Regions from separate parts of the Thalassotalea sp. G20_0 genome, predicted to be linked through region 2. Evidence: predicted binding sites of a transcription regulator. Region 2 holds the regulator's gene; the other holds the start of a gene.
What was found. The regulator LexA, encoded in region 2, represses DNA repair genes until DNA is damaged. The targets are predictions, from matches to a motif close to TACTGTATNNNNATACAGTA.
Positions count from the first base shown of each region.

Region 1: ruvC (crossover junction endodeoxyribonuclease RuvC) is a predicted target of LexA. The motif match lies at 1,780-1,799, and genes of this name have one in related genera.

Region 1 is NZ_JAGHQV010000030.1:39,789-44,910, reverse strand. It holds gene ruvB (Holliday junction branch migration DNA helicase RuvB) at 1-560, opposite strand, end outside; gene ruvA (Holliday junction branch migration protein RuvA) at 581-1,198, opposite strand; gene ruvC (crossover junction endodeoxyribonuclease RuvC) at 1,221-1,745, opposite strand; gene J7438_RS16980 (RAP domain-containing protein) at 2,503-5,122, shown strand, end outside.
Region 2 is NZ_JAGHQV010000035.1:6,083-11,204, forward strand. It holds gene topA (type I DNA topoisomerase) at 1-1,647, shown strand, start outside; gene J7438_RS18350 (DUF6586 family protein) at 1,927-2,403, shown strand; gene J7438_RS18355 (hypothetical protein) at 2,535-2,777, shown strand; gene J7438_RS18360 (SulA-like leucine-rich domain-containing protein) at 2,798-3,229, opposite strand; gene lexA (transcriptional repressor LexA) at 3,290-3,886, opposite strand; gene J7438_RS18370 (TetR/AcrR family transcriptional regulator) at 4,033-4,662, shown strand; gene J7438_RS18375 (L,D-transpeptidase) at 4,697-5,122, shown strand, end outside.

The DNA.
Region 1 (5,122 bases), on a different contig from region 2:
GCCACATTGTAGAACTCAAGCCGTTGAACAATGCCAAACCGATCCCTTAAAGGTGAAGTCAGCAGCCCTGCACGGGTGGTCGCGCCCACGAGGGTAAAGGGTGGCAGATCCAGTTTAATCGAACGTGCCGCAGGACCCTCACCAATCATAATATCCAACTGATAATCTTCCATGGCTGGATAGAGCACTTCTTCAACGGCCGGGCTGAGACGATGGATCTCATCAATAAACAGGATGTCATTAGGCTCAAGGTTCGTGAGCAGGGCGGCAAGGTCTCCGGCCTTTTCAATCACAGGCCCGGAAGTCGAACGGATATTACTGCCCATTTCATTGGCAACAATATGGGAAAGCGTTGTCTTGCCCAGCCCGGGCGGACCAAATATCAACGTATGATCCAAAGCATCACCACGCTTTCGGGCCGCCTGGATAAATATCTCCATCTGCTCCCTGACTTTTGGCTGCCCGGTATACTCAAGCAACCGGACGGGTCGAATGGCCCGATCCTGGGCCTCCTCGCTCGGGCGTTCACTGGCTGATATTAAGCGATCCGCTTCGATCATAATTTTTCCCGGGAATGATGTTAAATCATACTTCTTAAAGCCTGCCTGATCAGTTCTTCACTGGACAGACCTTCTACTTTAATCCGCCCAATCACCTTGCTGGCTTCCTGAGGCTTATAGCCCAGGGCAACCAGGGCACTGACGGCTTCCTGTTCAGTATCAGCGGCCTGTTTTTCCAGGGCCTGCCCCAGGGGCGTTCCAGTCAAACCATCAAATTGCGCAGCTGCGCTATCCCATTTTGACAGTTTATCTTTTAACTCCACAATCAGGCGTTCCGCAGTTTTCTTACCAACCCCTGGTAATTTCACCAGGGTAGAACTGTCGCCATCATGAACACAACGTACAAATACAGACGCTTCTATTCCGGAGAGCAGTGTCAGGCCCAGTTTCGGACCCACCCCATTCACTTTAATCAGGGTACGGAACAGCTCTCTCTCCCGGGCGTCGCTGAAGCCATAGAGCAGCTGCGCATCTTCTCTAACGACAAAGTGCGTATAAAGTGTTGTCTCAACACCAACCTCTGGCAGACGGTAAAACACCGACATCGGCGCTTCAACTTCATAGCCCACACCCCCTGCCTCAATCAGCAGGTATGGGGCTTTTTTTTCCAGCAAAATACCGCGAAGTCTGCCTATCATATTCAGTATCTCTTCTAGCGACTTAACTACTTAATAACCGACGATTTCTTCTACCCGTTGCACCGGCCATTCGCACCAGACTTGCCCGTGTGTGGGAGTGACACAATGCCACTGCTAACGCATCGGCGGCATCGGCCTGAGGGGTTTTATCCAACTTCAGAATTGAAGTAATCATGTGCTGTACCTGGGACTTTTCCGCAGAGCCCTTACCCACCACCGCCTGTTTCACCTGTCGTGCCGAGTACTCTGAAACGTCAAGCCCATGATTTACCGCGGCAACAATCGCCGCGCCACGGGCCTGCCCAAGCTTCAGGGCAGAGTCGGCATTGCGGGCCATAAACACCTGCTCAATTCCGACAGATTGCGGGCTGTACATTTCAATCACCGTATTGATACCCTGAAAAATTTGGGCAAGTCTTTCTGGTAGTGGCCCATCCTGAATTCGGATACAGCCCGATGCCACGTATTTACATTGGGAGCCGATTTCCTCAATGATTCCATACCCGGTAATCCTGGACCCGGGATCAATCCCCAACAATATGGCCATTCCATTTCTGTTCCAAACCTGTCGTTAAAAAGAATACTGTATATACATACACGTTTCCAGCATTACAATTTTGAAACACGACATTACCCAAATAGGCTACGAAACTCAGCGATTGCGACTTACTCTTGAACGTGGGTTTTGGGGAGTCAGCTTGCCAGATGAATAATCAAATGAAAACATTACTGACCATTGCCAGTGTCACTGTGGTGCTGTTTCTAATCACACTGGCCTTTAATCTTTAATGGAAGCCTGAGGCTCCCTGATAATTGTTTTTGGCTAGGAGGCTCGAGAATAGCGCCCGTAGCGAGGATGGCAGCAAATTGGTCTAAAAACCCATTATTGATCAAATAAAGACAAGGTTAGCCACCCCGCCAGAGGCCCATTGCCTTGTGTCACTTCAGCGCGAGGGGTCAGCAGATAAGGCATACGTTACAGCCGATGAAGGAGGGCAGTTCTCAGATGACTGTTACTTTACCGCGCAATAATTTAGAAGAGCAAACAGGTAAACCAAAAAGCGAAAAAGGAAGAGAAAAAAGCCAGTAAAAACTCATTATGGGGATAATAACCGGAGAAAGTTTTAGGGCTTCGGCACTCAAAACCAAAGGAAGTACATACAACAAGAGAATTCCGAATTTAATCTATAAAATTCGTCGCAAGCACCAATTAAACAAGAGTTTATAGACATTTCAGCAAGATGAACTATATACAGGACAGTAGTCTACTTTTTATATTTTTTATGAATTAATGAAATATAATTATGGATAGAGGCGCTGCTGGTATAAGTTGGAAATACACGACATCAGGTAATAATTATAAACCACCGGATGGTCATACCAATGCTTCAAGGAGTGGGCGATATCAGCATAGCACAGTCAGACAGGTGAATACTCCACTCCCCTATATCCCAAGGTGTAATGCATTTTATCATACTTCTGACGCATGCTCCTCTCACTATCCACCAAGACATTCAGTAAAACCTGTTTATGATTTTAATGCTCTCATTACACACGAAAAAATGAATTGCCTGGTGAGGATATCTGCTCGTTATGGTGATCGCTATGATGGTAGAAAGCACAGTCAATTTGCCAGTTCAATTAAACAATACACACTGGCGTCAAAACGACCTTTAAATCATAGTGAACAAAGCCAACTGATACCATTGTTGCACGATTTTAAAGCGACACCCGGGTGGACCTGGCGAAGCCTGACGACAACGCTTCATTCCTTTACTTCAGCGGGTGTTTTGACCCCTCATAAATACATGGATGAGTTGGGAAAGGAAACTCAAGCTGCTTTACTGTCAACTTTACTTGATGCAGTAACAATACAGTGCAACCAAAAACCTGAAGTAAGGACTATTGATACACAAGGTATCGCCAACCTGCTATGGGCTGTGGCGAAACTGGTGGACAACGGGCTGGAGAAGACAGCGAAGCTCAAAGAGGCCGTAGCCGCACTGTTGCCCCATGTGAAAACCAAAGCCGAATCAAAAGAAGAGAAAGACCACTTTACTCCTCAGCATATTACCAACCTGCTGTGGGCCCTGGCGAAACTGGTGAACAACGGGCTGGAGAAGACAGCGAAGCTCAAAGAGGTCGTAGCCGCGCTGTTGCCCCATGTGAAAACCAAAGCCGAATCAAAAGACGAGAAAGACCACTTCAACACCCAAGGTATCGCCAACCTGCTGTGGTCTGTGGCGAAACTGGTGGACAACGGGCTGGAGCTGGAGAAAACACCGAAGCTCAAAGAGGCCGTGGCCGCTCTGTTGCCCCATGTGAAAGCCAAAGCCGAATCAAAAGACGAGAAAGACCACTTCAACACTCAAGGTATCACCAACCTGCTGTGGTCCGTGGCGAAACTGGTGGACAACGGGCTGGAGCTGGAGAAAACGCCGAAGCTCAAAGAGGCCGTGGCCGCTCTGTTGCCCCATGTGAAAACCAAAGCCGAATCAAAAGACGAGAAAGACCACTTCAACACTCAAGGTATCACCAACCTGCTGTGGTCCGTGGCGAAACTGGTGGACAACGGGCTGGAGCTGGAGAAAACACCGATGCTCAAAGAGGCCGTAGCCGCGCTGTTGCACCATGTGAAAACCAAAGCCGAATCAAAAAAAGAGAAAGACCGCTTCATTCCTCAGCATATCGCCAACCTGCTTTGGTCTTTGGCGAAACTGGCGGACAATGGGCTAGAGCTGGAGAAAACACCGAAGCTCAAAGAGGCCGTGGCCGCGCTGTTGCCCAATGTGGAAACCAAAGCAGAATCAAAAGAAGAGAAAGAACACTTCAAGCCACAGGAAGTCGCCAACCTGCTGTGGGCCGTGGCGAAACTGGTGGACAACGGGCTGGAGCTGGAGAAAACACCGAAGCTCAAAGAGGCCGTGGCCGCTCTGTTGTCCCATGTGAAAACCAAAGCCGAATCAAAAGACGAGAAAGACCACTTCAACACTCAAGGTATCACCAACCTGCTGTGGTCCGTGGCAAAACTGGTGGACAATGGCCTGGAGCTGGAGAAGGTACCGAAGCTCATAGAGGCCGTGGCCGCACTTTTGCGCCATGTGAAAACCAAAGCCGAAACAAAAGAAGATAAAGGACTCTTCAAGCCACAGGATGTCGCCAACATGCTATGGGCCGTGGCGAAACTGGTGGACAATGGCCTGGAGCTGAAGAAGACACCGAAGCTCAAAGAGGCCGTGGCCGCGCTGTTACCCCATGTGGAAACCAAAGCCGAATCAAAAGAAGAGAAAGACCACTTCAAGCCACAGGAAGTCGCCAACCTGCTGTGGGCCGTGGCGAAACTGGTGGACAATGGGCTGGAGTTGGAGAAGACACCGAAGCTGAAAGAGGCCGTGGCCGCGCTGTTGCCCCATGTGGAAACCAAAGCCGAATCAAAAGAAGAGAAAGACCAATTCAAGCCACAGGGTGTCGCCAACTTGCTGTGGGCCTTGGCGAAACTGGCGGACAATGGGCTGGAGCTGGAGAAAACACCGAAGCTCAAAGAGGCCGTGGTCGCACTATTGCCACATGTGAAAATCAAAGCCGAATCAAAAGAAGAGAAAGACCACTTCAAGCCACAGGAAGTCGCCAACCTGCTGTGGGCTGTGGCGAAACTGGTGGACAACGGACTGGAGCTGGAGAAGACACCGAAGCTCAAAGAGGCCGTAGCCTCGCTGTTGTCCCATGTGGAAATCAAAGCCGAATCAAAAGAAGAGAAAGACCACTTCAACAATCAAGGTACCACCAACCTGCTGTGGGCCCTGGCGAAACTGATGGGCAATGGGCTGAAGCTGGAGAAAACACCGAAGCTCAAAGAGGTTATGGCTGCGCTGTTGCCCCATGTGCTAACCAAAGCCGAATCAAAGGAAGAGAAAGACCATTTCA
Region 2 (5,122 bases):
CGAACCGACTCCACCAATCTGAGCCAGGATGCGGTTGCCAGTGCCCGGTCATTTATTGCCAAACAGTATGGTGATCAATACTGTCCGGAGCAGCCAAATCTGTACAGCAGCAAGCAAGGCGCCCAGGAAGCTCACGAAGCGATTCGGCCATCCAGTGTTACGTTAAAGCCTGATGATCTGTCTGGCATGGAACGTGATGCGGAGCGTCTGTACGATTTGATCTGGCGTCAGTTCGTTGCCTGTCAGATGACGCCTGCCGAGTATCTCAGTACGTCTCTGGTCGTTGACGTTAACGGCTATCAACTCAAAGCCAGGGGACGGACATTGAAGTTTGATGGCTATACCCGGGTGCAAAAGCCTCTGGCCAGAAAAGGTGAAGATGTGATTCTGCCTGATCTGCAAAAAGGGGTAGAGCTGACACTGGAAAAACTGGACCCTAAACAGCTGTTCACCCGCCCACCGGCCCGTTTCAGCGAAGCGGCACTGGTCAAGGAATTGGAGAAACAGGGTATTGGTCGGCCGTCAACCTATGCGTCGATTATTTCCACCATTCAGGACCGTGGTTATGTTTCAGTGAAGAATCGCCGCTTTTATGCGGAAAAAATGGGCGATATTGTGACTGATCGTCTGAATGAGTCGTTTAATGAGCTCATGGACTTTCACTTCACGGCACGAATGGAAGAGAAGCTCGATGATATTGCTGAAGGTGAAAAAAACTGGAAGCAGGTTCTTGATGATTTTTATGCCGACTTTACCCTTCAGTTAACCCAGGCTGAACAGAGTGACGGAGGGATGCGCGCAAATGAACCCTCCCTGACCGATATTGAGTGTCCTACCTGCCATCGACCCATGATGATTCGCACTGCATCGACCGGGGTGTTTCTCGGTTGTTCCGGTTATTCACTGCCACCGAAGGAGCGCTGTAAAACGACGATTAACCTGGTTCCCGGTGAGGAGGTGGAAGATGTCGATGATGAATACGCCGAGGTTAACGCCCTGCGTGCCATGCGTCGTTGTCCCAAGTGCTCTACCGCGATGGAAAGCTATCTGATTGATGAGCAGAGGAAGTTACACGTCTGTGGCAATAACCCTGATTGTTCCGGCTTTGAGGTGGAGAAGGGGAGTTACAAATTAAAAGGTTATGATGGCCCCGTACTTGACTGCGATAAGTGTGGCAGTGAAATGCAGTTGAAAACCGGGCGCTTCGGCAAGTATTTTGGTTGTACTAACAGTGAATGCAAGAACACCAGAAAGTTGCTGAAAAGTGGTGAGCCTGCTCCACCCAAAATGGAGCCAGTGCCCATGCCTGAGTTAAAGTGCGTCAAAGTTGATGATCATTATGTGCTCAGGGATGGCGCGTCCGGATTGTTCCTTGCGGCCAGTCAATTTCCCAAGAACAGAGAGACCCGTGCTCCGCTGGTGGCGGAGCTATTGCCCCATCAGGCAATGATTGACCCCAAGTACGGTTATCTGATGGATGCTCCCCGTCAGGACCCTGATGGCAACCCGGCAATTATTCGATACAGCCGCAAGACCAAGCAGCAGTATGTTATGTCCGAGCTCGATGGTAAGGCAACGGGTTGGAGTGCAGTATTTGATGATGGTCGCTGGCATGAAAAGCAGTCTAAAAAGCGCCAGTCCGGTTAGATTTATTTCAGCCTCCCGGGTTCATGAGACAGGGCTATTATGCCCTGTTGTATTATGGCAGTTAGTAACTTTTAGGAACTGTCCCGAGATAACTTCCACATTTCGGATATTATCCAGCAAAGAAAAAACTTGCCACAGAGACACGGAGGCACGGAGAAAAGAAAAAAATCTTTTCCTCTGTGACTCTGTGCCTCCGTGGCAAAATGAGGAAGTTTTTAAGCGACAACTCCTTAGCTCGACAAAACACGAGTTGTTCCCGAAAGATTGATGGAGTTGGTTATGACAAACAATTGGCAGGGATATACCAATAAAATGCTCTTTCACGCCCGTTTATTGCTGGATGCCTGGGAAGATGCAGATGATCTTGCCAAGCCGGCATTTCGTGAGGCCTGTCTGAATGCAATGGTTCAGGCTTACCGCTCGTTACTGGCTGAAATTATGACGAATTACCGTTTGCCGGTAAATCAACTACCCTCTCTTGATGAGGCAATGAACAGTGTTCATCATAAGGGAGAGGTGTCTACTGAGTTGCAGTACATTGAACGTCTTGAGCAACATGATTCATGGTTGTCGGCGTTATTAAAAAGTCATCAGGACTGTGCCATGCCTATACAGCGCAAAAGTGTTGAACTGAATGAAATTCCTCTGTTTAATGCCAATAGTGTGCGGTTTGATCAGTCAGAAGGCTTTCTTGCTGTGCTTGAGTCGCTGAAGGAGCTGGTCACTTACAGCCGGAACTTCAGCCTGGAATGGTAGGTTTCTGATGTTTTCAGGTTTGTTCATTGCCAGCCGTATTCAGCTATTGTTGATGGCTGATATCTTGAAAGCCTCTGCTGGCTAATGCACAATGCTTAACCGCTAACCCTAAAATCCCGGTGTCACTATTTATGTCAGCGTCGTTTCTTGAAATTGTTGAACTGCCTTCCGGCGAAATCGTTTTGCGTCGCAGTGATGAGGAGAACGCTGAGCCTCTGGTTACCATGTCATTCTCCCGGGAGTTGCTTGACTTTCTCCAGGGAGATCAGGTGGAGGTAGCCAAGGCTATGCTGGATGCCTGCATAGCGGAAGTGGGGCGTAAAACAGAAGCTGACGCTGGAGAATACATCCCTGAAAACCGGGTTCTTCATTAACTGTCATACAAACCCTCCAGTTATCCTCTGTTCCTGATTGCCAGTCCCTGACATCGACCTGAGCGAGCGGCGGTCTCGAGTTCAGAGAGTGTGATGCTATCGATCTGCTCGATCCAGCTGACCACGGTGTGGCTGGTGCCTGAGGCCAGTGCCTTGCGAGTGAGTTTCAGTGGGTCTGCCTCAGCAGATGGGTTGAGAACCTGAAGGCGCTGTCTGCTGATTCCCGATGACTTCAGCCAGTTTATGGTGTTTTTTGCCTGTTCACTGGACAGTATCAGGGTAAGCCAGCGTTGATCCTGGTCGTTAGCCAACTCATACAGAACAGTCTTCAGAAAGCGTCCTGATTGCCAGGGCGGGCCTGAGAGAATCAGTTCATCAATAAAGCTGACAGGTTCACTGTCAATGCAGGGAGCGTTGCCGTTCTGACTGGATGATGGTGTTAATGCTTGCATGTCAGGTCCTCTACATCAGAGATTGTCTCAGGGTCGGGGAGGCTGTCCGAGAATAGCCTCCTAGTTCCTGATAACCCCCACACTCAGTCCTTCGATAGCAAAGGTATCAACGCTGAGGTCTACTTCGATTGTCTTGAATTCTTTGTTTTCCGGGTGCAGGTAAATTCTGTTTTTAACCTGTTCAAAACGTTTGACCGTTACTTCGTCGTCAATTCTGGCAACGACAATCTGGCCATTGGCTGCCGTTGATGTTTTATGGACCGCCAGAAGGTCCCCGTCAAGAATACCGATATCCTTCATGCTCATTCCTTTTACCCGAAGCATGAAGTCTGCTTTGGGGGAAAAGAAATCAGGGTTGATGGACAGGTGGTCCTCAATATGTTCCTGGGCAAGAATGGGGCTTCCTGCAGCAACCTGTCCTACAATAGGCAGGCCGGAAGATTCGGTGCCGGGGATTCGGATACCCCTTGAGGTGCCGGGGGTGATCTCGATAGCTCCCTTGCGGGCAAGGGCTCTGAGGTGTTCTTCTGCTGCATTGGGTGATCGGAAACCGAAGGTCTGTGCGATTTCTGCACGGGTGGGGGGGAAACCGGTCTCTTCTACATGAGATTTGATCAGTTCAAGGATCTCAGTCTGGCGCTTGGTCAATTTATACATGATTAAATCTGTGTTTTTATACAGTACATGTAATTATATACAGTATTTTGCTGTCTGCAACCACCCCTGCCTTATTAATCTAACTTGATGTTTCAGTTGGCAAACGTTAGTTTTAAACAAATGTTTACATTGGAGGTTTTACAGGCATGTCACAGTCAGCGACAGTAGACAGGATTCTGGACGCTGCAGAGAAGTTATTTGCTGAGCATGGGTTCGCAGAGACCTCGCTGCGTTCAATTACCAGTCAGGCGGGTGTTAACCTGGCCGCTGTTAATTATCATTTCGGCTCCAAAAAATCCCTGATCCAGGCGGTCTTTTCCCGTTTTCTTGACCCTTTTGTCAGCAATCTTTCCGGGGCTCTTGTGCGATATCAGGATAATAATGACGTTATTGATCTGGAAGAAATACTTCATTTACTGGTGGATCAGATCATGGCGGTTAAACCCCGCAGCCCTGAAGATCTCTCTGTTTGTATGAGGATGATTGGCCTGGCCTACACACAGGGCCAGGGGCATCTGAAGAAATATTTGCGCGACGTTTATGGGGAAGTATTCCAGGCTTATCTGGAGCTGCTGGTAAAAGCGTGTCCTGAGTTGCCACTGAATGACCTGTTCTGGCGAGTCTATTTTATTCTGGGTTCCGCTGTGTTTACCCTTTCAGGAGCGGATGCGCTGAGGGCTATTGCGGAAAGCGATTATGGGGTCAGGACTGAACTGGAAGATATCATGAGAAAGATGGTGCCTTTCATGGCGGCAGGTCTCAGATCGCACACCTGACGGATCATTTAACCATACAGAGTTTGATTTACCGATGCATCTTACTGTTCATATTGCCAGTCAGGAAATGGTGCTGCACGAGGAGGACGGCAAGCGCCGTGTTTATTCTGTGTCTACTGCCAGCAAGGGAACCGGGCAGCAGGAAGGGAGCTGGCAAACACCTCTTGGGCAGCATGTTATCCGGGCGAAAATTGGTGCCGGTCTGCCGGCTAATTCAGTATTTGTCGGACGTCGCTTTACCGGTGAGATTTATTCCCCCGGGCTTTGCCAGCAGTACCCTGAAAGAAAGGACTGGATTTTAACCAGAATTTTATGGCTCAGTGGCCTGGAGCCCGGATATAACCGGCTGGGTAATGTTGATACCATGCGTCGCTATATCTATATCCACGGTTCGCCGGATACGGCAGTGATGGGAGAACCCGGCTCGCGGGGATGTATCCGAATGCACGGGGAAGATATT